DNA from 4 places in the Saccharopolyspora sp. NPDC002578 genome. Region 3 is predicted to be linked to each of the others. Evidence: riboswitches for the same ligand, from Rfam matches in the RefSeq annotation. Region 3 holds a riboswitch; each other region holds the start of a gene.
What was found. A riboswitch is a leader RNA that binds a small molecule or an ion and turns the genes downstream of it on or off. The one in region 3 is predicted to bind cobalamin.

Region 1: it holds a riboswitch for cobalamin, as region 3 does, so the genes downstream of both, ACWD38_RS23135 (ABC transporter substrate-binding protein) here and cobN (cobaltochelatase subunit CobN) in region 3, are expected to answer to the same signal.
Region 2: it holds a riboswitch for cobalamin, as region 3 does, so the genes downstream of both, ACWD38_RS02210 (Rossmann-like domain-containing protein) here and cobN (cobaltochelatase subunit CobN) in region 3, are expected to answer to the same signal.
Region 4: it holds a riboswitch for cobalamin, as region 3 does, so the genes downstream of both, ACWD38_RS02460 (ABC transporter substrate-binding protein) here and cobN (cobaltochelatase subunit CobN) in region 3, are expected to answer to the same signal.

Annotation. Positions count from the first base shown of each region.
Region 1 covers NZ_JBSFWJ010000059.1:4,343-11,934, forward strand. Annotated here, with positions in the region: gene ACWD38_RS23105 (antibiotic biosynthesis monooxygenase family protein) at 1-322, opposite strand, end outside; gene ACWD38_RS23110 (MarR family winged helix-turn-helix transcriptional regulator) at 385-819, shown strand; gene hrpB (ATP-dependent helicase HrpB) at 866-3,301, shown strand; gene ACWD38_RS23120 (hypothetical protein) at 3,547-4,281, opposite strand; gene ACWD38_RS23125 (hypothetical protein) at 4,324-4,992, opposite strand; gene ACWD38_RS23130 (DUF899 domain-containing protein) at 5,167-5,925, shown strand; cobalamin riboswitch at 6,005-6,196, shown strand; gene ACWD38_RS23135 (ABC transporter substrate-binding protein) at 6,290-7,592, shown strand, end outside.
Region 2 covers NZ_JBSFWJ010000002.1:133,153-140,744, reverse strand. Annotated here, with positions in the region: gene ACWD38_RS02225 (terpene synthase family protein) at 1-896, opposite strand, end outside; gene ACWD38_RS02220 (hypothetical protein) at 1,177-1,473, opposite strand; gene ACWD38_RS02215 (class I SAM-dependent methyltransferase) at 2,259-3,665, shown strand; cobalamin riboswitch at 3,972-4,140, shown strand; gene ACWD38_RS02210 (Rossmann-like domain-containing protein) at 4,291-5,133, shown strand; gene ACWD38_RS02205 (PLP-dependent cysteine synthase family protein) at 5,130-6,233, shown strand; gene ACWD38_RS02200 (MFS transporter) at 6,230-7,495, shown strand; gene ACWD38_RS02195 (selenium-binding protein SBP56-related protein) at 7,562-7,592, shown strand, end outside.
Region 3 covers NZ_JBSFWJ010000022.1:20,550-28,141, reverse strand. Annotated here, with positions in the region: gene ACWD38_RS13420 (Imm1 family immunity protein) at 1-180, shown strand, start outside; gene cobN (cobaltochelatase subunit CobN) at 402-4,016, opposite strand; cobalamin riboswitch at 4,139-4,272, opposite strand; gene cobG (precorrin-3B synthase) at 4,870-6,300, shown strand; gene ACWD38_RS13405 (precorrin-8X methylmutase) at 6,297-6,962, shown strand; gene ACWD38_RS13400 (precorrin-2 C(20)-methyltransferase) at 6,959-7,592, shown strand, end outside.
Region 4 covers NZ_JBSFWJ010000002.1:191,178-198,769, reverse strand. Annotated here, with positions in the region: gene ACWD38_RS02480 (MarR family winged helix-turn-helix transcriptional regulator) at 1-394, opposite strand, end outside; gene ACWD38_RS02475 (NAD(P)/FAD-dependent oxidoreductase) at 540-1,469, shown strand; gene ACWD38_RS02470 (hypothetical protein) at 1,688-2,629, shown strand; gene ACWD38_RS02465 (cytochrome P450) at 2,772-3,962, shown strand; cobalamin riboswitch at 4,238-4,368, shown strand; gene ACWD38_RS02460 (ABC transporter substrate-binding protein) at 4,452-5,468, shown strand; gene ACWD38_RS02455 (FecCD family ABC transporter permease) at 5,465-6,499, shown strand; gene ACWD38_RS02450 (ABC transporter ATP-binding protein) at 6,496-7,254, shown strand; gene ACWD38_RS02445 (effector-associated constant component EACC1) at 7,491-7,592, shown strand, end outside.

The DNA of each region.
Region 1 (7,592 bases), on a different contig from region 3:
CCACGTGCACCGCGTCGACCGCGTAGAGGTGCGGCTCGTAGGACTCGGCCACTTCCGCGGCGGCCTGCATGTGCGGCTGCGCGACGGGGTTGGCGAGCATGGCCTGGAACGCGTCCGCGTCGCTCCACTGGGCGTAGTTGACGACCTTGGTGCCGTCGGTGCTGGCGTGGATGTTGGCGGACACGAAGCCGGGCAGCGTGATCATGACCTCTTCCGTCGCGCGGTTGAGCAGGTCGACGAGTTCGCGCTGGCGCTCCGGGCGCACGGTGAAGACGTTGATCAGGGTCGCCAGCGGCGCGTTCTGCTCGATGGTGCTCGGCATCTCTCGGATCCTCTCGATATGTCAGGTTCCTGACATCACACAGTCTGTGTCAGGATCCTTACGTGAGTCAACAGGGACACACCGAGCATCGGCCCGGATACCTCGTCAAGCGCGTCCAGCAGATGCTGCGGCACGAATCCGAGCGCGAACTGCGCGGCGTCGGCGTCACGATCGCGCAGTACGCGGTGCTCAACGCCCTCCACGAACATCCGGGCGCGTCCTCGGCGGAGCTGGCGCGGTTCTGCTTCGTCACCCGGCAGTCGCTGCAGGACGTGCTCGCGGGCCTGCGCGGCGGCGGGCTCGTGGAGGTCGCCGACCGTCCCGCGAGCGGGCGGGCGAAACCGGCTCGGCTGACGCCGCTCGGCGAACAGCGGCTGGTTCGGGCGGCCGAGGTGATGACCGCGGCGGAGGAGCGGATGCTGGCCGGGTTCGACGCGGCGGAACGCCTCCAGCTGGCGGGCCTGCTGATCCGGTGCACCGACAACCTCGCCGACTGAGCCCGCGCCCCCCGACCGCGACGAACGACCTGGACACTGTGCTGCGATGACCGACTTCTCCTCCCTCCCGCTGCCGGACCTGCCGGTGCGTCCGGTGCTCGGCGAGGTCGCCGACGCCCTCGCCGAACACGGCACCACCGTGCTGGTCGCTCCGCCCGGCACCGGGAAGACGACGCTGGTGCCGCTGGCGCTGGCGCAACGCGGACTGCGCGTGGTGGTGGCCGAGCCGCGGCGGCTGGCGACCCGCGCGGCCGCCCGCCGGATGGCGCAGCTGGTGGGGGAGGACGTCGGCGAGCGCGTGGGGTACTCGGTGCGCGGGGAGCGCGTGCGTGGGCCGCGCACCGTCGTCGAAGTCGTCACCTCGGGCCTGCTGGTGCGGCGGTTGCAGGCGGATCCGGAGCTGTCCGGGGTCGACGTGGTGGTGCTCGACGAGTGCCACGAACGCCACCTCGACGCGGACCTGCTGCTGGCGCTGCTGCTCGACGCGCGCGACGGGCTGCGCCCGGACCTGCGGCTGCTGGCGACCTCCGCGACGATCGCCGCCACCCGCGCGGCGGAAGTGCTGGGCGGCGCCCCGGTGCTGCACGCGCAGGCGCGCACCTACCCGGTGGAGCACCGCTACCTGCCGCCGAACCGGGGCGAACGGATCGAGGCGTGCGTGGCGCGGGCGGTGCGGACCGCGCTCGACGAGCAGGACGGCGACGTGCTCACCTTCCTGCCCGGCGCGGGCGAGATCCGCCGCGTCGCCGCCGCGCTCGCCGGACTGTCTGATGTGGACGTGCTCCCGCTGCACGGCAGGCTTCCGCACGCCGAGCAGGATTCCGCGCTGCGCGAGGGGAAGCGGCGCAAGGTGGTGCTCGCGACGGCCGTCGCGGAGTCGAGCCTGACGGTGCCGGGCGTGCGCGCGGTCGTCGACTCCGGGATGTCCCGTGTGTCCAGAGTGGATACGAGGCGTGGGCTCGCAGGACTGGCGACGGTGCGCGTGTCGCAGGCGGGTGCCGAGCAGCGCGCCGGCCGCGCCGGGCGGCAAGGGCCGGGCATCGCCTACCGGTGCTGGCCGGAGCACGAGCACAGCACGTTGCCCGCGTTCGCCGAGCCGGAGATCCGCACCGCCGAACTCACCCGCCTCGCGCTGGAGCTGGCCTGCTGGGGAACTCCGGACGGTTCCGCGCTGACCTGGTGGGACGAGCCGCCGACGGGTCCGCTCGCCGCCGGGCACGAGGTGCTGCGCGGACTCGGCGCGCTCGACCCCGACGGCGCGGTGACCGGCAGAGGCCGGCGGATGGCCGAGCTCGGGCTGCACCCGAGGCTGGCGCGAGCACTGCTCGACGGCACCGAACGGGCCGGGGCACGGGCGGCGAGCGAGGTCGTGGCACTGCTCGACGACGACACGGTGACCTCCGAGTCCGATGTGGACTCCGCGTTGGCGCGGCTGCGCCGCGGCGGGCCCGGCACCGACCGGTGGCGGCGGGAATCGCGCAGGCTGGCCGGGCGCGCGGAGAAGCCGACGCGGCAGGGCAGGGCGGACGCGGCCGAGATCGTGGCGCTCGCCTTCCCGGAGCGCGTCGCCCGCCGCCGGGCTGCGGACTCCCCGATCTACCTGATGGCGTCGGGCACGGCCGTCGAAGTGCCCACCGGATCGCCGCTGCGGCACGCCGAGTGGCTCGCGGTGGCGGTCGCCGACCGCAGCCCCGGCGCCGCGCACGGCACGGTGCGGCTCGCCGCCCCCGCCGACGAGGGCTTGGCTCGACGAGTGGCGGCTCCGCTGCTCAGCGCGCGCGACGAGGTCCGGTGGTCCGGCGGCGACGTGCGGGCGGTGCGCGAAGAGCGGATCGGCGCGATCACCGTGGACAGCAGGCCGCTGCGCGAACCCGACCCGGCGCTGGTGCGGGCTGCGCTGCTCGACGGGCTCCGCGTCGACGGACTGGAGCTGGTGCGCTGGAGCCAGGACGCCGTCCGGCTGCGCGACCGCATCGGATTCCTGCACTCCGTGCTCGGCGAACCGTGGCCCGCCGTCGACGACGACTCGCTGCTGTCCGATGTGGACTCCTGGCTGGAGCCGGAGCTGTCCCGCGCCCGGAAGCGGGCCGACCTCACGCGGATCTCCGCTGCGGGCGGGCTGCGGAGGCTGATCCCGTGGTCGCAGGCGGCCCGGTTCGACGAGCTCGCGCCGGAGAGCGTCGAGGTGCCTTCCGGGTCCCGGATCAAGATCGACTACTCGGGTGATCGGCCGGTGCTGCCGGTGAAGGTGCAGGAGGTCTTCGGCTGGCGCCAGGTCCCGATGCTCGCCGGCGGCCGAATCCCCCTGGTGCTGCACCTGCTCTCACCCGCCGGACGCCCGGCGGCGGTCACCTCCGACCTGGAGTCCTTCTGGGCCACCGGCTACCCGCAGGTCCGCGCCGACCTGCGCGGCAGGTACCCGAAGCACCCCTGGCCCACCGACCCCACCACGGCACTTCCCACGCGGAAGACCCGCCGTTGATCGTCTGCGTAGGGGGCGGGTGGCGGAACCTCAGGTGCTTCCTCGCTGCGGGATCTTTTTCCCAAGTGGCTCCGCCACGAGGGAAAAAGCTGTCCTCGCGAGGAAGCACCTGAGAACCCGCGGCGGTGCCGGTTGCTCTGGTGGTCACTGCTCAGCGGCTTCGCCGCTGACAAGACAACGACCACGAAGGCGCTCACTTGGAGAATGCAAGATCAAAGAGAAGTGGTCAGCGGCTTTGGTTCTGTTCAGTTGAAGGTGAGGGCGATGAGGTCGGTGGCTCGGAGGTCGGGGAGCGTCCAGGTCACGCCTGCCAGGGCGCAGCCGATGCGGGCCAGGGCGAAGGTGTCCGGTTCGCCGGGGGCCAGGTCGTCCTCGTCGGAGATGCCCGCCGCCGCGATGGCCGCCCGGACGTCGGCTCGGGGCTGCGGATCGCGGAGGTCCAGGTCGTCGGAGTCCGTGCTGAAGACGAGCTCGCCGTCGATCGCGTACCCGATGGCTACCGGAGGGCCGGTGAAGTTCGTCCGGATCGTCACCGCGGGTCCGCCGGCGGCGGACAGGACCGCGCTCGGCTCCTGCACGGCCGGTCTCGGCCTGCCCGCCATCGCCTCGAGACCGGACCAGTCGCCGCCGGCCGCCGCGTCCACCGCGCGGGCGCGCTCCAGGTCGCCGACCTCGCTGGTCGCGCCGGCGTCGTCGAACACCAGCGTCCAGCCGTGGACCCGGCCCGCCAGCAGCACCGCGACGCAGTCGGGGTCGCCGAGGGCCGCGCGCGGCAACGAGGTGTGCTCGTCGGTGGACTGCGCGGGCAACGTGCACGGCACGGCGGAACCGGCGTCGAGGCCGAGCAGCTCCAGCGCCGCGCGCGGTGCGACGTCGCGCACCAGGTGCGCGGTGGAGTGGCCGATCACGTCCAGTTCGGACAGCCAGATCGGGCGATCATCGGCGTCCAGGGTTCCAGGTGGAAAACCAGGTGTGGGCAAGACATCTCCTCGGAGTGGGGAAGGGCGGGCCGACGGGCGAGCTCAGCCGAACGGCAGCATCACCAGGTCGGCGCCGCGGACGTCCGCCGACGTCCAGGAGGTGATCCCCGCGAGCGCGCAGCCCATGCGGATGACCGCCTCCGGGTCGCGCTCACCCGGATCGAGGTAGTCCTGCTCGACGATCCCGGCGGCCTCGACGGCGTCCTTGAGCCTGCCCTCCAGCTCGGGCGCGATCCCGTCGAGGTCGTCGGAGTTCGTCCACAGCACCTCTTCGCCGTGCTCGGCGAACACGAGGCCGCAGCTCGGCCCGCTGAAGTTGTTCGCCAGGGTCAACGCCGACCCGCCGGTCCGGGACAGCGCCACGGCGGGATCCACCAAGGCGCCGTCGACGCCCGAGACCTCGGAGGTCATGCCCGCGTCGTCGAGGACGAAGGTCCAGCCGCCGATCCGTCCGGCCAGCAGCACCGCGCTGCACTCGACGTCGCCGAGCGCGGTGCGCGGCAGCGAGGTGTGCTCGTCGGAGCGCTCCGGCGGCAAGGTGCACGGCCGCACGTGCCGGAGCTTCGCCCCCAGCACCTCCAGCGCTTCGAGCGGCTGCAGGTCGCGCACCAGGTGCACGAGCTGGTGCGGGTCCTCCGCGCCGAGATCGGAGATCCATGCGGGGCCGCCTTCGGAATCCAGGGTGTCCGCGGGGAACGTCGGTGCTGTCATCGGTGGTCCTCGTCAAGCGTCGATCTTGTGATGGCGACACTCTGCACCAGACCCCCGACAACGAGCCCCGCGAGCACCCGGGTCGTCCGTTCGGTGGAACCGGCGGGCTGCGCGATGAGTTCCCGCGCACCGAGCGGTCGAACTCGTGGAACGGACGATTCGAGGAGGACGACGATGAGCTTGCCCGAGGTCGTGTCGCGGGAGGAATGGCTCGCCGCGCGCAAGGAACTGCTGGCGAGGGAGAAGGCGGCGACGAAGGCGCGGGACGCGCTCAACGCGGACCGGCGGCGGTTGCCGATGGTCCGCATCGACGAGGACTACCGGTTCGACGGCCCGGACGGGACGGCCACCTTGCTCGACCTGTTCGGCGGGCGCCGCCAGCTGCTGATCTACCACTTCATGTTCGACCCGAGCTGGGACGCGGGCTGCCCGAGCTGCTCGGGGTTCGTCGACCAGTTCGGCGACCTCACGCACCTGCGCGCGCGGGACACCTCGCTGGTCGTGGTCTCGCGGGCGCCGCTGGACAAGATCGAACCGTTCAAGGAGCGGATGGGCTGGACGTTCCCGTGGTACTCCTCCGGCGGCGGCCGGTTCAACCACGACTTCCACGTCACCCACGACGAATCGGTGTCGCCGATCGAGTACAACTACCGCACCAGGGCGGAGCTGGAGCGGGCCGGGGTCGGCTACTACGTCGAAGGCTCCGAGCCGTTCGAGCTGCCCGGCCTGAGCGTGTTCCTGCGTGACGGGGACGCCGTGTTCCACACCTACTCCACGTACGCGCGCGGCCTCGACGGCCTCGGCAGCACCACGAGCCTGCTCGACCTCACCGCGCTGGGCAGGCAGGAGGAGTGGGAGGAACCGAAGGGCCGGGCGAGTGCCGTCGGCGCTCCGGCGGGCAGCGACAAGGTCCGCTACCACGACGAGTACTGATCACCGGCGGCGCAGCGGGGTCGGGCGATGACCGCGGGTCCGCCCGCATCGGGTGGTTCACATGTTTCTTGACAACGATCAACGCAGGCTGAAAGGTTGTCGCGACGTTCCACTGCGACGGTGTGCAGGAAGCCGGTGAGGAATCCGGCGCGGTCCCGCCACTGTGAATGGGGAGCCGCGTCCACTGGGGCCACTGCCGGGAAACCGGTGGGAAGGCGGGGCGCGGCGCTGATCCATGAGCCAGGAGACTGGCACCGTCGTACCGATTCGCACGGGGTCGCGGAGCCCCGAGGAGGTACGAAGTGCACCCGAACTCGTTGTACGCGCCGGATTCCGGTCGGTCCCCCGAGTCCTGCCGCGCCGCGTGAGCGGCGTGCTCGGCCGCAGGCGGCTGCTCGCGGGTGTCGCGGGAGCGTTCGCCGCGGTGCCCCTGGTGTCCTGTTCCGGCGGTTCCGGGTCGAGCCCGGGGCGGCTGCGGGTGGCGTTCCCCGCGGGCGGGGCGACCGAATCCCTGGACCCGCACACCGGCTCGCTGTTCGTCGACCAGGCGAGGGCGAAAGCGCTGTTCGACACGCTCGTCGGCTACGCCGACGACATGAGCGTGGTGCCCCGCCTCGCCGAGTGGTGGCAGCCTGATCCGACCGGCACCCGCTGGCGGATCCGGCTGCGCCCGGCGAAGTTCCACGACGGACGCCCGGTGACCGCCGAAGACGTGCTCTACACGTACCGGCGCATCGCCGACGACTCCACCGCGGCGCAGGCGAGCGCGCACTTCGGAGACGTGGACTTCGCGGCCAGCACGGCGATCTCGGCCACCGAACTGGAACTGGTGCTCGGCGCGCCGAACTTCGAGTTCCCCGCCGCGTGGGGCGCCCCCGCCACCGAGATCGTGCCCGCCGGAACGACCGACTTCACCGCCCCCGTCGGCTCCGGACCGTTCCGCTTCGTGTCCTTCGAACCCGGCAAACCCGCCGTGTTCGCGCGGTTCGACGACCACTGGTCCGGCCCGGCCACCCCGGCCGAGCTGGAGTTCGTGCCGATGGAGGAGGAGAGCGCGCGGGTCAACGCGCTGCTGTCCGGTCAGGTCGACTACGCCCACGACGTCAGCGCGAACTCGGTGCGACTGCTGGAGCAGGGCGGCCGGGCGCGCGTGCACTCCGCGCCGTTCGGCACCATGCAGTCGCTGCTGCTCAAGGTCGACCGGCCCCCGTTCTCCGACCCCAGGCTGGTGCGCGCGGTGCGGGCGGGGCTGGACCGCCGAGCGCTGCTCGACATCGCGCTCAGCGGCCAGGGACGGATCGGCAACGACCTGTTCGGCGCCGGTCTGCGGTTCTACCCGGCGGGCCTGCCCGAACCCGTCCGCGACCCGGAGCTCGCCCGGTCGCTGCTGCGGGAGGCCCGCGCCGACGGGCTCGGCTGGGAGTTGCAGACCAGCTCCGTCGACCCGTACTTCGAGTCGGCGGCGAGCCTCATCTCCCAGCAGCTGGGCGACATCGGGATGCGCGTGACGCCGCGGGTCGGGCCGTCGGAAACGTACTTCTCCGACATCAAGGAGCACGGCGTGGCCTCCCTGAGCAGGACCGCCGCGTTGCCGGTGCCGACGTTCCTCGGCCAGCGCATGACCTCCGACGCGGGCGGCAACAACTACACCGGCTACCGCTCCGCCG
Region 2 (7,592 bases), on a different contig from region 3:
AGCGGGTCCACCTGGTGCTCCTCGAACAGCGCGGGCACCTCGGTGAGCGCGGTGTGCTCGAACTGGTGCAGGCGGGAGGTCAGCAGGTCGTTGACGGCTTCGGCGGCCTCCTGCGTGGTGCAGTCGAGGAACCGCTCGAAGACCAGCACCCCGTTGGAGAGCTCACCTTCGTCGAGCACTTCGCGCTCGTAGGAGAACAGGTCGTTGCGCAGGTGCACCGCGTCGGAGAAGGTGTCGCGCAGCACCTCCATCGGCCGGGACGCGGCGATGCCCGCGGGCACTTCGGCGTTCACCGCGTGCTCCACCAGGTTCGCCGACCACGGCGCTCCGCCGACCTTGCGGCGCATCTCCACGTATTCGATCGGGTTGGACAGCCGGTTGCGGTTGATGTTGTGCAGTTCCCACAGCGACTCGTCGAGCAGGTGGCGGGTGTTCTCGGCGAACCGCCGCCGCCAGTCCTCGGAGCGCGCGGGCACGGTGCGGTTCCACAGGTCGGCGAGCCCGCCTTCGACCGGGTTGCGCGGGGTTTCGGTGATCTCGCCGTCGATCGGCATGAACAGCGTCAGCCGGTCCAGGTGCTCCTGTGCGGCGGCCATGTCGTGGCTGCGCTTGTAGAGCTCCAGGAAGTGGTCGTCGAAGTAGAAGACCCACACGTACCAGTCGGTCACCAGGTCCAGTTCGGGGCCGGGCGCGTCCGGGTGGGTGTAGGCGCACAGCAGCGCGTAGTCGTGCGAGTCGAAGTCCTGCTCGTCCCAGATCGGGACGCCCTGCTGCGGGACGTCGATCATGTCCTGCTCGTAGGCCCATTCCTTGGTGTGTCGACGGGCGCGTTGCAGGTGCTGGTTCAGCCTCGCCGGATGAGCCACGTAGAACTCGGGCAGCTGGAACGGTTGCACGTGCGCACCTGTCCTAACTCCGCCGGTCCGGCGGGGATCGTTCCGCTCGGGCCCGCGATCCGCGGCGGATCGTCCTGACGGCCCAGCGGGGGATGGTCTCGATGGAGCAGGCAACCAGAGTTCGCGGCGGCGGCCAAGATCGCGAACACAGGTGCACTCGATCGAGAGGCACGGCTGCTCGCCCGGCCCAGCGCTCCCTTCGGAGCGTGTCCTGAACCGGACCACCGCTGGGCCGATCGGGTGGCACCGCACGCCTGCGTCGCTGTTTCGAGGTGTCGTGTCAGCGGTCGAGGTTCTGGGGGCCGCCGGACTCGGGGGAGGCGGCGCGGGCGAGGAGGACGGCGAGCTCGCTCAAGGTGTGGTCGTAGACGCCCCACAGGTCGAGGTCGATGCGGTGGCGGCTGCGCAGTTCCAGTTCGAGCTCGGTGATCTCGGCGGGGTCCAGTTCGAGGTGGTCGCGGATGCGGTCCTCCGGGTGGCGCGCCGTCGAGCCGAAGCAGAGGTCGCCGAGGATCGCCTGGGCGCGTTGGATCTCGCTGCTCAGGTCCGCGCCGTCCCCGCGGCCGGCGCCGGTCATCGGACGGCCGCCCGTCGCGCGTTCCGCGTCGACGGCTCGGGTAACCGTTCGCGCATCGTGATCGCTCCCAATCTGTCCACAGTGGAATTGCGGGGAAGTGCTCCGGAGCGACGACGGGCGAGCCTGCCCGCGCAGGAGGCCGCTGAGGTGGATTCCGGAGCGGATGTCGCGCGGTGGCGGCGAATGCCGGCCGCGTCCCGTTGATCGGCTCGGATCCGGGAGAGCACCTGCCGGGAGATCGGGCGTCGGAGGTGCGCGGCCGAGCGTGTCAGCGACGGTCCGCTCCTGACAAGGAAGATCCGGCACCACAACCCGTTGGTGGCGGGCACGTCCCGCCGGTCTCGCGTGGACTCCGATCCGAGTTCGACCGTCCGTGATCGAGTCCGCGCTCGCGATCACTCAACGCGGGGACGCAGGAAAACGCTTTCGGTGGTCGTCGTGGCGGGACCCGCTCGTCCATGATGGATTCATCGCGGTCTTCCCGGACCGGCGTCCGCTGCGGATCGCCGGGCACCGGGTGCTTCCCGTTCGGACGAGGAAGTCCGGGCGTCCCACCGGCGCTGTGCGAATCTCCGCCGGCCGCGATTCGGCGCAACGACGCGCCTGCCGCCGCGATCCCGTCTCGGACTCCGCGGACCTGCCAGTGCCCCGCGCTCGCCGACGTCCTCCAGCGGGACCTGCTTCTCCAGCGGGACCGAGTTCCCCGGTCACCCCGAATTCGACTGCGCCGAGCCGGATTCGCCCGGCACGGCCGGTCCCGGTGCAACAGCGAAGGAGTCGAGCAGATGCGTGCTCAAGAGCAACCGGGCCTCCCGCGGGTCACAGCCCAGCCGGACCCGGCGCCGGATACGGCGAGGTGGGGAGGACTGCGCGCCGCGCTCGTGCACCACGACCCGCAGGTGTCCGACGTCGCCTTCGCCCGGCTCGCCCGCGAGCTGCTCGACCCGGCGGCGGCCGGCCCGGCCGACCTGGTCGGCCCGGTCGAGGTCCTCACCGGCTCCCCGCACCCCAACCGGGCGCGGGTGGCGCTGCTGCTGGGCGTGCTGCTCGGCGACGACGAGAGCAGTTCGTACCTGCCGGGACAGATCAAGGGCGTGCTCGGCGACCGGCTCAACGCGTCGCTGCGGCTGCTGGAGCGGGCCGACACCGAGCCGTGCCTGCGCACCGCGCTGCTGCACCTGCTGATGCACCTGCCGGAGCAGCGCGACCGGATCTCGCCGGTGCTGCCGGCGGATCTGGACGAGCACGACGCCGCCCGGCTCCGCCGTTGCTTGACCGTCCCCGACTTCACCGATCCGAGCTGTGCGGCGGGAATCGGCCGGGCCTGGCCGTCCCCGGCGCACTGGGGGAGCCTCGCGCCGATCACCGGTCCGGTCCGAGCCGGTGCGGAGCTCGCCGAGCTGTGGGACGCCGAGACCGCCGCGCTGCGCGCCTACCAGGGCGCGCGCGCCGAGCACGAGATCCACCACGCGTTCGGCTGGCCGGAGCTGCCGGAACCGCCGGAACCCGTCACGCCCGCGTCCGGCGCCTACCGGCGGCTGCTGGAGCAGGAGTCGACGGCGGGCCAGCGCATCGAATTGCTGCGCGCGGAGTCGGGCGCGGTACCGGGCGGGAACTGGGACCGGTCGGTCACGGCGTGGGACGAGGACGCCTACCTGCGGCGGAACCTGCGCCCGGCGCCGGGGCCGGTGCTGGACGTGGCCTGCGGCACCGGGCGCTGGACGCGGGTGCTGGCCGAGCAGGTCGGCCCGGACCGGGTGCTCGGCCTGGACTCGGCGGCGCCGTTGCTGGAGGTGGCGCGCGCGGCGGTCCCGGGCGTGCTGTTCACCGAGGGCGACGCGCGGGCGCTGCCGTTCCCGGACGCCTTCCTCGGCGCGGTGAACTGCTCCGACGCGCTGCACCTGCTGCCCGAGCCGCAGCGGGTGATCGCGGAAGTGGCGCGCTGCCTGCATCCGGCGGGCACCTTCACGGCGACCACCTACCGGCCGGGGACGCGCGCGTTCCAGCGCTACTTCCAGCGCTGCCACGAGCGGGTGTTCGGGCTGCGGTCGTTCGAACCGGAGACGATCGCCGAGGCGTTCGGGTCGGTCGGATTGGACGTGGTGGATTCCAGCGGGCCCGGCTCCTTCCTGTACCTCACCGCCCGCCGCCGGGCCGTCGGACGCGGCGGAATGGGAGCGGTGGCGGTCTGATCCGCGCTCCGGCGGAATTTCGCCCGGTTTTTTCCAGAATTGCCGGGAACCAATCCGGCCGACTATCCGACGGTCTCGGGCGCCTCGTTCCGCGGAGGCTCGGCCGAACGTCGCGCACGGCCCTTGCCGGAACACCGCGCGAGCATCCGCTCCGATGTTCCGGCAAGGGTCATCGACGTCATAGTTCTTTCGGCGGCGCCGGTTTTCCGGCGCTCATACCTGCGCGGACGCAGTTTCCGCGTGTCGTCGCTGCTGCGTTCCGACGTCCGGCGCACTTGACATTCCTCAGCGGGACTGCGAACTTTTCACCCGTTCAAGCGACGGTGTTCAGGAAGCCGGTGTGACTCCGGCGCGGTCCCGCCACTGTGAGTGGGGAGCCCGCCTCCACCCGTGCCACTGCCCGACAGGGTGGGAAGGCCGGAGGCCAGGGTTCTGATCCACGAGCCAGGACACTGGCATCGTCGTACCGATTCGTACGGGGTCGCGGAGCTCCGGAGGAGGTACGTGGTGCTGCGCATCGACGCATCGCGCCCGACGGGCGCAACTTTCCCCTCGGACCCTTGTGGTCTCCCCCGGGCGTAGCCCGCCTTCGATCGTCGCTGACCGGACCGGCTTCGGGAGACACGTGCGTCCTGTTCCTGCCACCACTGATCAGTCCTATTCGGACTCGTTGATCGAGTCCGCTCTGGCCGGCGCGTTCTGCGGCGCCGACGGGGGAACACCGCAGCAGACCACGGCCGCGGTGGCGTTCCTGACCGTGCAGGCCGCCCGGCACACCGGTCGCGGCACCGGCTACGTCAACACCGTGCTCAGCGTGCGGGTCGGCCCGGCCGTCGGTTCCTGCGCCGTGGAACCCGGCGCGCTCGACGAGCACGCGGTGCGCGACACCGTCGGGCGCAGCGTCGCCGAACTGCTGGCGCACCCGCTGCGCCCGGTCCGGGTGGCCGCGCTGGACGCCTACCTCACCGCGACCACTCCGCACGGCGCGCACCCGCTGGCCCGCCAGGTACGGGTCCCGGCGGGGGATTCGCTGGCGAAGTCGATGGCGCGGGCCCGCGCGGTGGCCGCGATCACCCGGGCCCCCGAGGGCGGCCGGGTGGCGGTGATCGGCGTGGTGAACTCGCTGCTCGCCGCGTTGCGGGAGCGCGGGCTGACCTGCGTTCCGTGCGACCTCAAGGGTGGCCGGACCGAGTGGGACGAGCCGATCCTGACCGACCACGCGGCCGCGATCGAGGGCGCCGACGCGGTGCTGGCCTCGGGAATGGTGCTCGGCAACGGCACGTTCGACGAGATCGCCGCGGCCTGCGCGGCGCGCGACCTGCCGCTGACCCTGTTCGCCCAGACCGGGGCCGCGGTGCTGCGGGAACTGCTCGGCGGCCCGGTGCAGGCGCTATCGGCGGAGCCGTACCCGTTCTTCTGGCTCTCCGGCGAGGAGACCACGATCCACACCTACGAGGCGCCGCGATGACCGGTCGGGCACCGGCCCGGTCCGAGTCGCCGCTGGACCTGATAGGCAACACCCCGCTGCTGCGCGTCACCACCCCGATCGCCTTCGAGCACCCGGGTTTCTGGGCGAAGCTGGAGGGCGTGGCGCCCGGCGGGATGAAGGCCAGGGCGGCGCACGCGATGCTGGCGGGCGCGCGCGAGCGCGGCGAGCTGCGCCCCGGCGGCACGGTCGTCGAATCCACCAGCGGCACCTTGGGGATCGGGCTGGCGTGCGTCGGGGCGGCCTGGGGGCATCCGGTGGTCGTCGTCGCCGACGACGAGCTCGACGACATGACCCGCGCCCTGCTCACCGCGTACGGCGTGCGGGTGGAGCTGGTGCGGTCGCCGCACCCGGTGGGCGGTTGGCAGCGCGCCCGGCTGGAGCGGGTGCGGGAGCTGATGGCGACGCTGCCCGACCCGTACTGGCCGGACCAGTACAACAACCCGGACAACGTCACCGGGTACCACGGGCTGGGCCGCGAACTGCTCGACCAGCTCGACGACGTCGAGGTCGTGGTGTGCAGCGTCGGCACCGGCGGTCACAGCGCCGGGATCGCGCAGGTGCTGCGCGAGCACCGTCCGGAGGCCCGCCTGGTCGGGGTCGACGCGGCGGGCTCCACGGTGTTCGGCGATCCGGCGGTGAAGCGCCTGATGCGCGGTCTGGGCAGCAGCATCCACCCGGGCAACGTGGACTACGCGGCGTTCGACGAAGTGCACTGGGTCGGGGCGGCGGAGGCCGTCGCGGGCTGCCGGCGGCTGGCTGCGGGGTCGTTCGCCACCGGTGGGTGGAGCACCGGCGCGGTCGCGCTGGTCGCGTCCTGGTGCGCGCGCGGACTGGGCTCCGACCGGGTGGCCGCCGTGTTCCCCGACGGGCCGCACCGGTACTGGCGGACGATCTACGACGCGGACTTCCACACCGCCCAGAACCTGCCCGATCCGGTCACCGAACCATCCGAAACGGACGGAATTCCGTCCGAAGTGGACAGCAAGACGAGTTGGAGGAGGTCGCGCAAGGTGGTCGATCCCTGCGCCCATCGCACCGCCGGTTCGGCGGGCTGCCCGGTCTGCGAGGTGCGGGAATGAACCGCGCCGCGTTCGCCAGGCTGTCCCCGGCCGCGAAGCTGCTGGTGATCAACCAGTTCGGCATCAACGTCGGCTTCTACATGCTGATGCCGTTCCTGGCCGCGTACATGAGCGGGAACCTCGGCTACGGCGCCGCCGTGGTCGGCCTGGTGCTCGGTGTCCGGAACCTGAGCCAGCAGGGCATGTTCCTGCTCGGCGGGACCGCCGCGGACCGGCTCGGCTGCCGCCCGATGATCATCGCGGGCTGCGCGTTGCGGGTGGTGTCGTTCGGCTTGTTCGCCGTGTTCACCTCGCTGCCGGGCCTGTTCGCCGCGGCGATCCTCACCGGGCTGGCCGGTGCGCTGTTCAACCCGGCGGTGCGCACCTACCTGATGCACGAGGCGGGGGAGCGGCGAGCCGAGGTGTTCGCCGTGTTCAACGTCTTCCAGCACGCGGGCACGCTGGTCGGGCCGCTGCTCGGCGCGGCCCTGCTGGCGGTGGACTTCCGCGTCATCGCGCTGGTGGCGTGCGTGGCGTTCGCGGTGCTCACCGCCGCGCAGCTGCTGGTGCTGCCGCACCGGGAGGTCGAGCCGCAGCAGCAGAGCGTGCTGGGCAGCTGGCGGGAAGTGGTGCTCAACCGCCGCTTCCTCGGCTTCACGCTGTCGTTGTCGGCGTACTTCGCGCTCTACAACCAGCTCTACCTGACGTTGCCGCTGGAGGCGCAGCGCGTGTCCGGCGCGGCGTGGTCGATCGCGGTGGTGTTCGGGGTGTCCACCGCGATCGGCGTGTTCGGCCAGGTCCGCATCACCGAGTGGTGCCGCCGGCGGTGGAGCTCCGGGCGGTCGATCGTGCTGGGCCTGTGCTGCATGGGCGGTTCGTTCGTGCCGCTGATGCTGGCGGCCCCGGTGCTGCCGGAGCGCCTCCCGGTGGCGGGCGCGCTCGGCACGGCGCTGGCGTTCGTGCCCGTGGTGATCGCGATCGTGCTGTTCACCGTCGGGCAGGCCATGACGAACCCGTTCGCGATGGAGCTGTTGCCCGAGATCGGCAGCGAACGGCTCGCGGGCACCTACTACGGCTTCTACTACCTGGTCTCCAGCCTGGTGGCGGCCGGGGTGAGCTGGCTGGCGGGTGCCCTGCTGGACGCGTTCGCCGAGCCGGGCGTGCGGTGGTTGCCGTGGCTGGCGCTGCTGCTGGTCGGCTTGGCGGGAGCCGGGGGCACCGCGCTCATGGAACGGCGCGGAGCGCTCGGCCGGGCGCGCCAGGAGCAGCCCACGACCGCGTGACGCGCTGGCGACCTCCCGTGCGGCGGTGTATCCCGTGGGCACCAGCCGACCACGGGAGGTCCCGGCATGACCGATCCGACGTTCTACCGCAGCCCCG
Region 3 (7,592 bases):
GCGGGTGCGGAGATCGACGCGGCGAGCGTGATCGACGCGGCAGACGAGTTCGCCAGGACGGGTGCCCGGCCGACGGTGGTCGAGTGGCAGCCCTACGGCGCGAGCGCATTCCCCGTCGAGGAAACGATCTCGCCGGAGGCGCTGCACGCGTTGCTCAACGACGGTGACGCCGAGAGATAACCGGTGTCGTCGAACCGGAGCGCATCCTCGCCGACGGCCCGCGCGGCGCGGCGGAGCTCTACGTCGCCCTCACCCGAGCCACCCAACGCCTCGGCGTCCTGCACACGGGCTCGTTGCCTCCGGCGTTGGCAGGCCTCGCCGAGCGGGACGGTTCGGGGTAAGCGGTGAACGGCCCGGTCGTCCAAGCGGATCGGACGACCGGGCCGTTCACTTGAAACCGCTCAGCCCTTCGCCGGGCCGTCCTCCAGGTCGCCTTCGGCCTGGAGGTAGACCTCGTGCAGGGCGGCGAGGGTGTCCGGGTTCGGGGACTCCCACATGTTCCGGTTCGCCGCCTCCAGGAGCCGCTCGGTGATGCCGTGCAGCGCCCACGGGTTGGACTCGGTGAGGAACTTCTGGTTCTCCTCGTCGAGCACGTAGGTCTCGGCGAGCTTCTCGTACATCCAGTCGCCCACCACGCCCGTCGTGGCGTCGTAGCCGAACAGGTAGTCCACCGTGGCCGCCAGCTCGAACGCGCCCTTGTAGCCGTGGCGGCGCATCGCCTCCAGCCAGCGCGGGTTGACCACGCGGGCGCGGAACACTCGCGAGGTCTCCTCGGTCAGCGACCGCGTCCGGATGGCGTCCGGGCGGCTGCTGTCGCCGATGTAGGCCGCCGGCGCCTTGCCGGTCAGCGCGCGGACCGTGGCGATCATGCCGCCGTGGTACTGGAAGTAGTCGTCGGAATCGGCGATGTCGTGCTCGCGGGTGTCGACGTTCTTCGCCGCCACCGAGATGCGCTTGTAGGCGGACTCCATGTCGCCGCGCGCCTCCGTGCCCTCCAGGCCGCGGCCGTAGGCGAAACCGCCCCACACCGCGTACACCTCGGCCAGGTCGGTGTCGTCGCGCCAGTTCTTGCTGTCCATCAGCGGCAGCAGACCGGCACCGTAGGCACCGGGCTTCGAACCGAAGATGCGCGTCGTGGCGCGGCGCTCGTCGCCGTGCTCGGCCAGATCCGCCTGGGCGTGGGCGCGCACGAAGTTCTGCTCGTCCGGCTCGTCGAGCGCGGCGACCTTGCGGACCGCGTCGTCGAGCAGCGTCACCACGTGCGGGAACGCGTCGCGGAAGAAACCGCTGATGCGCACCGTCACGTCCACGCGCGGACGCCCCAGCTCGTCGAGCGGGATCACTTCGAGGCCGTTGACGCGCCGCGACGCCTCGTCCCACGTGGGCCGCACGCCCATCAGCGCCAGGACTTCCGCGATGTCGTCACCGGAGGTGCGCATCGCCGAGGTGCCCCACACCGACAGGCCCACCGAACGCGGGTACTCGCCGGTGTCGGCGAGGTAGCGCTCGATCAGCGAATCCGCGATGGCGTGCCCCGTCTCCCAGGCGAGCCTGCTCGGCACCGCCTTCGGGTCCACCGAGTAGAAGTTGCGGCCCGTCGGCAGCACGTTGATCAGGCCGCGCAGCGGGGAACCGCTCGGCCCGGCGGGGACGTAGCCGCCTTCGAGGGCGTGCAGCGTCGCACCCATCTCGTCGGTCGTGGCGTCCAGGCGCGGCACCACCTCCGCGACCGCGAACTCCAGCACCCGCACCACGTCGTCCGGGGCGTCGCCCAGCACCGAACGGCACACCTCGACGACGGCGCCGAGCTCCCAGCCGTGCTCCTCCATGCCGGAGACGAGGGCGTGCGCGGAGGTCTCCACGTCGTCCACGGTGCCGCGCGCGACGCTGCCGTCCTCCAACATGCCCAGCGCCTCGCGCAGGCCGGGCAGCGCGCCGCTCTGGCCGCCCCACACCTGCCGGGCGCGCAGCATCGCCAGCACCAGGTTCACCCGCGCCTCGCCCTTCGGGGCGGCGCCCAGCACGTGCAGGCCGTCGCGGATCTGCGCGTCCTTGATCTCGCAGAGCCAGCCGTCGACGTGCAGCAGCATGTCGTCGAACTCGGCCTCGTGCGGGCGCTCGTCCAGCCCGAGGTCGTGGTCCAACTTCGCGGCCTGCATCAACGTCCAGATCTGGCTGCGGATCGCGGGCAGCTTCGCCGGGTCCATCGCCGAGATCTGCGCGTGCTCGTCGAGCAGCTGCTCCAGCTTCGCGATGTCGCCGTAGCTCTCCGCCCGCGCCATCGGCGGCACCAGGTGGTCCACCAGCGTCGCGTGCACCCGGCGCTTCGCCTGGGTGCCCTCGCCGGGGTCGTTGACCAGGAACGGGTAGATCAGCGGCAGGTCCGCCAGCGCCGCGTCCGGCGCGCAGGACGCCGACATGCCCGCCGTCTTGCCGGGCAGCCACTCCAGGTTGCCGTGCTTGCCCAGGTGCACCATGGCGTGCGCGCCGAACTCGTCGGTCAGCCAGCGGTAGGCGGCCAGGTAGTGGTGACTCGGCGGCAGGTCCGGGTCGTGGTAGATCGCGATCGGGTTCTCCCCGAAGCCGCGCGGCGGCTGCACCATGATCACCACGTTGCCGGCGCGCAGCGCGGCCAGCACGATCTCGCCGTCCGGGTCGTGCGAGCGGTCCACGAACTGCTCGCCGGGCGGCGGGCCCCAGTGACCCTCGATGCTCTCGCGCAGGTCGTCGGGCAGCGTCGCGAACCAGTCGGCGTAGCGCTTCGCGGGGATGCGCACCGGGTTGCCGGACAGCTGCTCCTCGGTGAGCCAATCCGGGTCCTGGCCACCGGCGGCGATCAGCGCGTGCACCAGCGCGTCGCCGTCCTGCGCGGCCACGCCGGGCAGCGCGTCCGGACCGTCCTCCGGGCCGATGTCGTAACCGGCTTCGCGCAGCCGCTGCAGCAGGCCCACCGCGCTCGCCGGGGTGTCCAGGCCGACCGCGTTGCCGATGCGGGAGTGCTTCGTCGGGTACGCCGAGAGCATCAGCACCAGGCGCTTGTCCTTCGGCTCCACGTACCGCAGCCGGGCGTGCTTCACGGCGATGCCCGCGACGCGCGCCGCGCGCTCCGGGTCCGCCACGTACACCGGCAGGCCCTCCGAGTCGTTCTCCTTGAACGAGAACGGCACCGTGATCAGCCGACCGTCGAACTCGGGCACCGCGACCTGCGTGGCCATGTCCAGCGGGGACAGGCCCTCGTCGTTGTCCTGCCACGCTTCGCGGCTGGAGGTCAGCGTCAAGCCCTGCAGGATCGGCACGTCCAGGTCGGCGAGCGCGCCCACGTCCCACGCTTCGTCGTCCCCACCGGCCGAGGCCGTCGCGGGCTTCGTACCGCCCGCCGCGAGCACCGTCACGATCAGCGCGTCGGCCTGGCGCAACGTGTCCAGCAGGCCCGGTTCCGGGGCGCGCAGCGACGCGCAGAACACCGGCATCGCCCGGCCGCCCGCGTCCTCGATGGCGTCGGAGAGGGCGTGCGCGAACGCGGTGTTGCCCGCCATGTGGTGCGCCCGGTAGTAGAGCACCGCCACCTTCGGGCCCTCGGCGTTGCGCGGCTCGCGCTCCAACAAGCCCCACTTCGGCGTCTCCACCGGCGGCTCGAAGCCGTGGCCGGTGAGCAGGACCGTGTCGGACAGGAAGTTGAACAGCTGCGTCAGGTTCTCCGGGCCGCCCTGCGCGAGGTAGGCGTGGGCCTGCGCGCACACGCCGCCGGGAACGGTGGAGCACTCCATCAGCTCCGCGTCCGGGGCCTGCTCACCGCCGAGCACCACCACCGGGCGCGGGCCCGCGAGCAGCGCGTCGAGGCCCTCCTCCCAGGCGCGGCGGCCGCCGAGCAGCCGCACGATCACCAGGTCGGCGCCCTCCAGCAGCGGCGGCAGGTCGTCCACGCCGAGCCGGGCCGGGTTGCCGAGGCGGAAGTCCGCACCGCTGGCGCGTGCGCTGAGCAGATCGGTGTCCGATGTGGACAGCAGCAGGATCATGCGGCACGCTCCCGGCTGAGCAGGGACGCGGGCATGCGGACAGGACGCATGGTCAACCTTCCTCGGGGTCCTCGCCCCGGAGTCGTCGGCACCCGGTGTCGGACCGGGCGGTGGCGGCGCGGAGTGTCCTGGCTCCCGGATCGGCGCTCGCTCCGGCCTTCCCGTCCGCGCACGTGCGCGGGCAGTGACCTTCGTTGTGCGGAGTCCGCTCCCCGGTGACAGTGGCGGGACCGCGCCGGACTCGCACCGGCTTCCTCCACTCGTCGCCGTCGACCACTCTCCGCAACGGGGCGATCGTTCGTCAAGTGGCCTGCTGCGCTGGTGCGCGAGAGATCACGCACGTGGCACCGCGCCGTTCGGCGGAACGCTCGCGCGACGGTCACCCACCGGACACGAGCGCTCGCCGAGGAATCCCCTCACCGCGAACTCGGTCGACACCGGCGCACCCCCGCACGCCGCCCCCACTCGTCACGTTGTGGACGATTCCCGCAATTTCGGGAGAAATCGAACGACCCGATCGAGGTGAACGTTCCTGATCCCGGCCGTGGAACCACTTCTGATCAGGGGAAACGAGTTGTCCACATGGGGTGTCCGGCACGCCGGGGGCGTTCGATTTCTCGCGAAATTGCGAGGGCTTGAACAAGGTCCGGCCGGGGTTCGCGGGGCGGTCGTGCGGGGGAGGCCGCCGGGTCGGGGGTGGCTGTGGTGAGGCACATCGCGTTTTGCGTCCGCAACGAGGCCTGGCCGTAGTATCGACGACCGCCGGTGCGCGCCCAGGGCCGCGCACCACCGGAGACCCGCGCCGTGCGCTGGGAGTTCCGACCGACCACGAGCGATGAGAGCGGGGAGAACCGTGCCGCCACGAGCCGAACCGGACGCGTGCCCCGGCGCGCTGCGGGTGCACGAGGCCGCCGACGGCGGCCTGGCCCGGGTCCGGGTGCCGGGCGGGCGGCTCGACGCGCGGCAGGTGCGGGCGCTGGCCGCCGCGGCGGAGCTCGGCGACGGCGGCTGGGAGCTGACCTCGCGGGCGAACCTCCAGGTCCGCGGGCTCGCGCCGCACGCCGTGGCGGAGTTCGCGGCGACGCTGGCCGACGCGGGCCTGCTGCCCTCGCCGACGCACGAGCGGGTGCGCAACATCATCGCCTCGCCCTACACCGGTTGCGACGACGCGGGGTCGCTGGACGTGCACGCGGTGTCGACCGAGCTCGACCGGCGGTTGTGCGCGGCGCCCGCGCTCGCGGAGCTGCCGGGGCGGTTCCTGTTCACCGTGGACGACGGGCGGGGCGACGTCGCCGGGCTCGCCGCCGACATCGGGCTCGCCCCGGCGGACGGTTCGGTCGCGGTGCTGCTGTCCGGTGCGGACGAAGGAATCCGGGTCGCGACCGCGGACGCGGCGCGCGCCGCGGTGCTCGCGGCGGAGGCGTTCCTCGCGGAACGGCGGCGGCAGGAGTCGGCGAGCTGGCGGCTCGCCGAACTCACCGACGGTCCCCGGCTGATCGCCGCGCGCGTCATCGCCGAACCGGGCCCGGCGGAGGACGGTGCGCCGATCGCCGACACCGGCGCGGAGTCCGCTGACAGCACCGGATCTGCTCCCGGCACGGACGGTTCCGCTGAGCGTGCCGGGACCGTTCCTGCCGCAGCCGGCGGATCGGCTGAACGCACCGAGCGGCCCATCAGCGCGAGCGGTGCCGCTGAACGCGCCGGTTCCGCCCCCGGCGTGGGGGAACCGGCCGGCGGCGTCGGGTCTTCTCCCGCAACGACGTGCCACTCCGGTCCGGGTCGTCCCGTCGAGCCCGTCGCCACCCACGCCGATCTCGGCGTCCTGCACCGCCGCGACGGCCGGGTGAGCCTCGCGCTGGGCGCCCCGCTGGGCAGGCTGAACGCCGAGCAGGTCGCGGCGCTGGCCGCCCTGGACCGCCCGCTGCGGCTCACGCCGTGGCGCACCCTGCTGCTGCCCGGAATCCCCGAGCACGACGCGACGACCCTGCTGTCCGAAATGGACGGAGCCGGTTTCGTGGTGGACACCGCCGCGCCGCTGGCCGGGGTCACCGCGTGCACCGGGAGCCCCGGCTGCGCCAAATCCCTCGCCGACGTGCGCTCCGACGCGGCGCGCGCCGCCCGGCCCGGCGCGTTGCCGGTGCACTGGGCGGGCTGCTCGCGCCGCTGCGGCCGACCGGCGGGACGAGGAGTGGAAGTGCTGGCCACCGAGGCCGGCTACGAGGTCGGCGGCGAACCCGCCGGCGAGTTATCCGCCGCGCTCGAAGCGGCACGGAGGGCAGTGTGAGTACCGGACGCAATCCAGCCGGGGCCGAGGGCACCGGTGGCTACGAGTACATCCGGGAGGGCGCGGAGATCTACCGCCGCTCCTTCGCGACGATCCGCGCCGAAGCGGAACTCGACGGCATGCCACCGGAAGTCGCCGGAGTCGCCGTCCGCATGATCCACGCCTGCGGCATGGTCGACCTGGTGCGCGACATCGCCTGGTCGCCGAACGCGGTCCTGGCCGCCCGCGAAGCGCTGCGCGCCGGGGCGCCGGTGTTCTGCGACGCCGCGATGGTCGCCGCGGGCGTCACCCGGCGTCGCCTCCCGGCGGACAACGACATCCTCTGCACCCTCGGCGACCCGCAGGTGCCGCAGCTGGCGCAGGAGCTCGGCACGACGCGCAGCGCGGCGGCGATGGAGCTGTGGCGGGACCGGCTCGACGGCGCGGTGGTGGCCGTCGGCAACGCGCCCACCTCGCTGTTCCGGCTGCTGGAGATGGTCGACGCCGGAGCGGGCAAGCCCGCCGCCGTGCTCGGCCTGCCCGTCGGTTTCATCGGCGCAGCCGAGTCCAAGCAGGCACTGGCCGACCACCCGGAGCTGGAGCACCTCGTGGTGCACGGCCGCCGAGGTGGCAGCGCGATGGCGGTGGCCGCCATCAACGCGATCGCGAGCGAACAGGAGTGAGCAGCACCGTGGAGCAGGCAGGCAGGTTGTTCGGCGTCGGGCTCGGACCGGGAGATCCGGAGCTGGTGACGGTGAAGGCGGCGCGGCTGATCGGTGAGGCCGACGTGATCGCCTACCACAGCGCCCGGCACGGCCGCAGCATCGCGCGGTCCGTCGCCGAGCCGTACCTGCGGGCCGGTCAGGTCGAGGAACCGCTGGTCTACCCGGTGACGACGGAGACCACGAACCACCCCGGCGGCTACCAGGGCGCGATCGACGAGTTCTACGCCGAGGCCGCCGAACGCCTCGCCGCGCACCTCGCCGCCGGGCGCACCGTGGCGCTGCTGTGCGAGGGCGACCCGTTCTTTTACGGCTCCTACATGCACATGCACAAGCGCCTGGTGGGCCGGTTCGACGTGGCCGCGATCCCCGGCGTGACCTCCGTCAGCGGCGCCGCCGCGATGCTGGGGCGCCCGCTGGCGGAGCGCGACGAGGTGCTGACGGTGCTGCCGGGGACGCTGGAGCCGGACAAGCTCGCCGAGCACCTGGCCTCGACGGACGCGGCCGCGGTGATGAAGCTGGGCCGCACCTTCGACGGTGTGAAGGAGGCGTTCGAGAAGGCGGGACGGCTCGACGAGGCGTACTTCGTGG
Region 4 (7,592 bases), on a different contig from region 3:
CGAGCTCGCGGGGGAAGACGTCGTCGATGGTGCGCTCGGCTTCCGGCGTGATGCTGATGTGGGTGGCACGGCGGTCGGCCGGTTTCGCGGTGCGCGTGATGAATCCGCGCCTGTCCAGCTTGGCCAGGGTTTTGCTCACGCCCGCGCGCGACATGCCGAGTTGCGCCGCCAGGTACGCCGCGGTGACGGGTTCTTCGAGGTGGCGCAGCGGTACGAGCAGTTTGACCTCGGCCGGGGTGAGCGCGGCGCTGTCGTAGAGCTGTTCCGTGGCCTGTTCCAGCACGGCGGCGATGCGGTTGATCAGCGCGACGACCGCCATGGGGGAGGTGTCGAGGTCCGGGTTCCCGGCGCTCCACGACTCCTGCGCGCGCTCTTGGAGGAAGGACAAGGCCATCCCATTTCGTTAACCGGTGAACTACTTGTTACGTTTCGAGTGTAACCGCCTCCGGACGGTGAACATCAGGGCGGCCCGCTCCGGAGCGGGCCGCTGACCGCGTGTTCGCCCGGGGCGACGGCGATGGAGATCCGGGAGGGCGAACATGCTGGACGAGGACGTTGTGATCATCGGCGGCGGGGCCGCGGGCCTGGCCGCCGCGATGATGCTGGGCCGATCCCGGCGGCAGGTCGTGCTGCTCGACGCGGGGGAGCCGCGCAACGCGCCTTCCCGCCACCTGCACGGTTTTCCGTCCAGGGACGGTGCGGACCCGGCCGAGCTGGTCGCGGCCGGGCGGGAGGAGGTCCGCCACTACGGCGGCGAGATCCGCGACGCGCGGGTCTCCGGTCTCGAACGCGCCGACGGCGGATTCGCGATCCGCCTCGACGGCGACGACGTGCTCACCGCCCGCGCGGTGCTGGTGGCCACCGGGTTGCGCGACGAACTGCCGGAGATCGCCGGACTGCGCGAGCGCTGGGGCCGCGACGTGCTGCACTGCCCGTACTGCCACGGTTTCGAGGTGCGCGACACCCCGCTGGCCGTGGTCGGCGGCGACAACCGGCCGTTCTCGCTGCACCAGGCGCAGCTGATCCGGCAGTGGTCCGACGACGTCGTGTTCTTCCCGAACCGGATCGCGCTGACCGACGACGAACGCCACCGCCTGCTGGCCCGCGGAGTGCGGATCGTCGACGGGGAGGTGGTGCGCGTCGTGACCGAGGCGGACGCGGTGTCCGCCGTGGAACTCGCCGACGGCCGGATCGTCGCTCGCAGCACCGTTTTCGTCGGCCCGAGGTTCGTACCGCGCGACGAGCTGCTGACGTCGCTGGGCTGCGAGGCCGGCGACGACGACTGGGTCCGCGTCGACCCCTCCGGCCAGACCAGCGTCGCGGGAGTGTGGGCGGCGGGCAACGTCTCGGACAGCCCCGCCCAGCTCGTCAACGCGGCAGCCGCCGGTTCGAAGGCCGCCATCGCCCTCAACCACCACCTCCTCGCCGACGACATCGACCGAGCGATCGCCGCCCACGACGCGAGATGAGGGGTCGCGCTCCGCCTGCGCACGCTCGTGCGGTGGGCAGGTGCGCGCACTGCGAGCGGCATCGGCGGTCCTGGATCTCCGCCGCCGGAATCAGAGAACCCCTACGTGATCGGTGCAAGCCGGGAGAGTGCGTCTGAGAGATCCGGTCTCGAGCAAGCGGCCGCATCAGGGGCTTTTCCGAATCGGCTCTGCTTTCGGCGTGGGCCGAGCCGCGGAACGTGATCGCGGGGAAGGTCGACATCGCCGGTACGTACATCATGACCTCGACCACGGCCACCTCGGTGTCGCACGCGCCCGCGGGGCAGCGGCACACGGCGTTCACCGGCGCGATGCTGGAGGCGCTGGGCACGTCCGGCCCCGTGAGCCTCGACGAACTGTTCCGCCACGTCGACCGCCGACTCTCCTCGCACGGACTGCCGCGCCCGCAGCGTCGCGCGGTGAACGCGGCAGGAGATCTGGCGCTGTGCAGGAGTTCGCCGTCGGACGCGCGTGCCGAACTCGCCGGGCGCTCGGAGCCGGAATCTCCAGCAGTGGCGACGGTCAAGCCATCGACGCGGCGGAGCGCCGCGGTGGACGTCGCCCGCCATGAGCACGCTGCCCGGGATGGTGCGGCCACGATCGGTTCGAGGACGCACGATGGGCACAAGAGCTACAAGATCCCCAAGACGTACCGCATCGCGAGGCCGCAGCGCAAAGCGGTTCGAACACCCTGGCAGCGGGTAGGGATCTTCGTGATCCTGGTGCTCGTCCTGATCTTGGCTGCCATCGGTCTGAGGTGGGGCGACATCCCCGCGGAGTGGGATCCCGTCGGGCGAGCGATCCGCTCCGATCCCGATTCCATCGAAACGGGTGTCCAAGGATTCATCCTCCTCCCGTCGGTGTCCGCCGCCATGATGGCTTCGATCGCCTACTTCTTCGTGGGACGAGATGTACTGCTGTCGCGTGCTGGTGCGACTGTTTCCGCGCTGGGGGGAGTCGTCGGGCTCCTAGTTGGTCCGGGTGCTGTCCTGTTCGCGCTCTCCGGAGGAGTGGTCGTGCTAGGTCAGTGGATGTCGCCGCTCATCGCGTTGTGGACTTCCGCGCTGGTGAACTTCGTCTTCATGCTGCTCGTGTTCGGGTGGGATCATGAAAGCGGTCATCACTTCACGTTTCGGCGGTGACCGTCCGGTCCGGATCGAGTGCGGCGTCCGCTGCCGGCGCCGAGGGCCGACCCGCTCCCGCGGTGTGGTCTTTTCCCCAGCGAATGGGGCCTAACGTCGGCGGCACGCCCATGATCGCTGCCCCGCCGCGGAGGACACATCCATGACCGTCGACGAGCTGCCGCTGCTGAAGTCCGAAGGGTCCGTGGTCGGCAGGCTGAGCCCGCTGATGCGGCAGCTGCGCGAACGCGGCCCCGTCGTCAAGGTGCGCACCCGCGCCGGTGATGAGGCGTGGCTGGTGACCCGGCTCGCCGAGCTCAAGCAACTGCTCAAGGACCGCCGCATCGGCCGCTCCCACCCCGACCCGGAGAACCGGCCCCGCTACCTCGACAGCCCGCTGCTGGACACCCTGGTGCGCAGCGACGATCCGGAGGTGGCGCGCGAGATCCACGTGAAGACCCGCGCCGCGCTCACCCCCCACTTCTCCGCGAAGCGGATGGTCGCGCTGCGGGAGCGGGTCGCCGCGCGCGTCGCCGCGCACCTGGACCGGATCACGGCGTCCGCGCCGCCGGTGGACCTGCACGCGGAGCTGTCGCTGCCGCTGTCGTTCGAAGTGCTCTGCGACCTGCTCGGCGTGGCTGAGCACGACCGGTTCATGGCGATGCTGGCCGGGGCCGGACGGCTCGACGAGTCGGAGAAGGTGGCCGTCGGAGCCCAAGAGCTGTTCGCCTACCTGCAGGAACTGGTCGCGGAGAAGCGCCGCGAACCGGACGAGCACCTCATCTCCGCGCTGTGCGAGGCGGAGATCGACGACGGCACGGTGTGCGAACTGATCTCCACGATCAGCTTCTCGTACCTGGTGACGCCGACGAACCTCAGCGCGGGCATCGCCCTGTTCGCCTCGCACCCCGAGCAGCGCGAACGCGTCGTGCGCGACCCCGGCCTGCTGGAGACCGCCGTCGAGGAGGTGCTGCGGCTGAGCAAGGTCGACGAGTCCTTCCAGCCCCGCTACGCCGGCGAGGACATCGAGATCGGCGGTGTCGTCATCAAGGCCGGTGACCTGGTGCTGTGCGACCACTACTCGCCGTCGTTCGACGACCGCGTCTTCGACGACCCGGAGACCTTCGACGTCGGCCGCAGCCCCAACCCGCACTTGGCGTTCAGCCACGGCCTGTCGCACTGCATCGGTGCCCCCCTCGCGCGCATCGAACTCCAAGAGGTCTACGGAGCGCTCCTGCGCCGCCTGCCCGAGCTCACCCTCGCCGTCCCGATCGAAAAGGTCGGCATGCCCACCGATTCCGAAGACGACGAACAAATGGGCAACGGAATCGCAAGACTCCCCGTCACCTGGTGACGTCTGCGTCTTGTCAGCGACGAAGTCGCTGAGCAGCGACCACGCACGCAGCTCGACCACCCGCGGGTTCTCAGTGGGTTTCTCGCGAGGACAGCTTTTTCCCTCGTGGCGGAGCCACTCGGGAAAAAGATCCCGCAGCGAGGAAGCGACTGAGGTTCCGCCACCCGACCACCTATGCAGGCCGCTCACCCCTACTCACGGCGAGGAACATCACCTTGATGGGGTAGTGGGATGTCCGGTTAGGGTGCTCGGGAGCCTGTCGCGCCCGTGAGGGCAGGGAATCCGGTCGGAAGCCGGAGCTGACGCGCAGCGGTAGGGGCGATGGGCGAGGACGGCCACGGCCGGAACCACTGGACCTCCCGGTCCGGGAAGGGATCTCGCCCGCTGAGCCCGAGCCCGAAGACCTGGCCGGCTCCCCGGACCGCAGGCGGTTCCGGGTCGCAGCCTGCCGGACTCCGCGCCTGGGTCCGGGGTGAGGAACCTCGTGCCATGCCGTTCTCGCACGCCCGCTCGTTACGCCTCGGGCTGGTGGCGCTGGCCGCCGCCGTGCTGGTCTCGTGCGCCGCGCCCGCCGACGACACCATCCGCGGCGAGGCCGCGACGACGGTGCGCAACTGCGACACCGACGTCACCGTCGAAGCGCCGCCGCGGCGCGCGGTGTCGCTGAACCAGTCCACGACCGAGATCATGCTGGCCTTGGGGCTGGCGGATCGGATGGTGGGCACCGCGACCTGGACCGACCCGGTCGATCCGGCGCTGGCGGAGGCGAACTCGCGGGTGCCGCGGCTGGCCGACAACAACCCGTCGTTCGAGTCGGTGCTGGGCACCGAACCGGACTTCGTGCTCGGCGCCTACAAGGCCGTGTTCACCGATGAGGGGGTCGCCGACCGCGAGCGGTTCGGTGAGCTGGGCGTGCCGACGTACCTGTCGCCGAGCAACTGCTTCCCGGAGGAGGCGCCGCTGCCGAAACCGGTGGAGCTCGACGACATCTACCGCGAGGTGCAGGAGATCGCCGACCTGTTCGGCGTCCCCGAACGTGGTCACGCGCTCACCGAGCAGCTGCGCGGCCGGGTCGCGGCGGCGCAGCGGAAGGTCGCCGGGCTCGACTCCCGCGCCGAGACCTCGGTGCTGTTCTGGTTCGCCCGCACCGAATCGCCGTACATGGCGGGTTCCACCGGATCACCCGCGGTCATGACCCGCGCGCTGGGCGTGCGCAACGCCTACGCGGACATCAGCTCGATGTGGCCGCAGGTGTCCTGGGAGGACGTCCTCGCGCGCGACCCGGACCTGCTGGTGCTCGGCGACCTCACCCGCGACGGCGAAGGCGACGGGCTGGCGGCGAAGACCCGGTTCCTGCACGAGGATCCGGCGGTGTCCCGGCTCGCGGCGGTGCGCGACGGGCACCTGATGGGCATGACGGGTACCGAGCTCAACGTCAGCATGCGCACCGTGCGGGGCATCGAACGGCTCGCGGACCGGCTCGTCGAGATGGACCGCCAGCGGTGACGGCAGTGCCGTCCGCGGGGAGACTGCCGCCGGTCGCGATCGTGCTCGCCGGGATTCCGGCGCTGCTGCTGTCGATCGCGGTCGCGGTCACGCTCGGGCCGGCGCACCTCACCGTCGGCGACGTCGGCAGCGTGGTCGCCGATCGGCTGGGCCTGCTCGACACCGACGTCTCCCGCATCGGTCAGGGCATCGTGTGGCAGCTGCGGCTGCCGCGGGCGCTGCTGGCCGCGATCTGCGGAGCCGGGCTCGGCGTGTGCGGGGCGGTGCTGCAATCGCTGCTGCGCAACCCGCTCGCCGATCCGTTCCTGCTCGGCGTGTCCGCCGGAGCGTCCACCGGCGCGGTGTCGGTCGTGGTGCTCGGGCTCGGCGCGGGTGCGATCGGGCTCACCGCGGGCGCGTTCGCCGGGGCGCTGGTGGCGTTCGCACTGGTGATGCTGCTCGCCTCGGTCGCGGGCGGAGCGGCCGGGCACACGGTGCTCGCCGGGGTCGCGGGAACCCAGCTGTTCTCCGCGCTCACCTCCTACATCGTGATCACCTCGGCGGACGCGGAGCAGACCCGCGGGGTGCTGTTCTGGTTGCTGGGGTCGTTGTCCGGCGCGCGGTGGAACGACGTCGCGATCTCCGCGGCGGTGTGCGCGGTGTGCCTGGTGCTGTGCCTGTCGCGGGCGGGGGCGCTGGACGCGTTCGCGTTCGGGCAGGACGCCGCGGCCTCCCTCGGCGTCCGGGTGGCACGGTTGCGGGCGGTGCTGCTGGTGGCGACCGCGCTGCTGGCCGCGACGCTGGTGGCCGCCGCCGGTGCGATCGGTTTCGTCGGGCTGGTGCTGCCGCAGGCCGCGCGGCTGCTCGTGGGTCCGCGCCACCGCGCGCTGCTGCCGGTGACCGCCGTGCTCGGCGCGGTGCTGCTGGTGTGGGTGGACGTGCTGGCCACGACCATCGCCGCCCCGCAGGAAGTGCCCGTCGGCGTCGTCACCGCGCTCGTCGGCGTGCCCGCGTTCGCCGTGCTGCTGGCCAAGCGGGGGAGGGTGTCGTGAGCTTGTCCGCGCACGACGTGTCCTGGTCCGCCGGAGGCGCGCTGATCCTCGACGGGGTGGGCCTGCGCGTCGACGAGGGCCGCACGGTGGGCCTGCTCGGGCCGAACGGGTCCGGGAAGTCCTCGCTGCTGCGGCTGCTGGCCGGACTGCGGCGACCGAGCTCCGGGGCCGTCGAGATCGGCGGGCGCGCGGTGCCGCAGTGGCCCCGGCGCGACCTGGCTCGCCGGGTGGCGGTGGTGGAGCAGCAGGTGGGCACCGACGTCGATCTCACCGTGACCGAGGTGGTCGCCCTCGGCCGCACCCCGCACCGCAACGGCTGGGGCGGCGCGAACCCGGCCGACGCGGAGATCATCCGGCGGGTGCTGGCGCAGACCGGGCTCGACGGGCTGGCGGACCGGCGCTGGCACAGCCTCTCCGGTGGGGAACGGCAACGCGCGCAGATCGCGCGGGCCTTGGCGCAGGAACCGGCGGAACTGATCCTCGATGAGCCGACGAACCACCTCGACATCGCCCACCAGCTGGAACTGCTCGCGCTGGTGCGGCGACTGCCGGTGACCAGCGTGATCGCCCTGCACGACCTGAACTTGGCGGGGATGTTCTGCGACGAACTCGCGGTGCTCTCCGGCGGTCGGGTGGTGGCCACCGGAACCCCGGCGGAGGTGCTGACCGAGCAGCTCGTGGCCGACGTGTACGGCGTGCGGTGCTCGGTGTCCATTGTGGATGGAAATCCGCACGTGCGATTCCGTGCCGGGTGAAAATCGGCGTCCTGTCGGGTTCGAGCTCGAATTGATCACCGTGCGTGTCGTCGAGCTCGATTCCGTTGGTTCGATCGGACGACCCGAACGTGCGCCCGTGCGGGTTTTTCGTGAATGTGCGGCGAAAAGGACCCACCGCCTTCGCGCGCGTCGTGACTCGCGCTAACGTGGCTCCGCGGAATTCGCTGACTTCCGGACGCGTTTCGCCGTTTCGAACTCGACAACAGGGGGTCGACGTGGACCTGGAGATCTCGCTGACCGGGGACGATGCGGCGGACGACTTGCGCGCACTGCGGACGTGGCTGGCCGAGGAGCCGGAGCTGCGAGGGCGCGTGCAG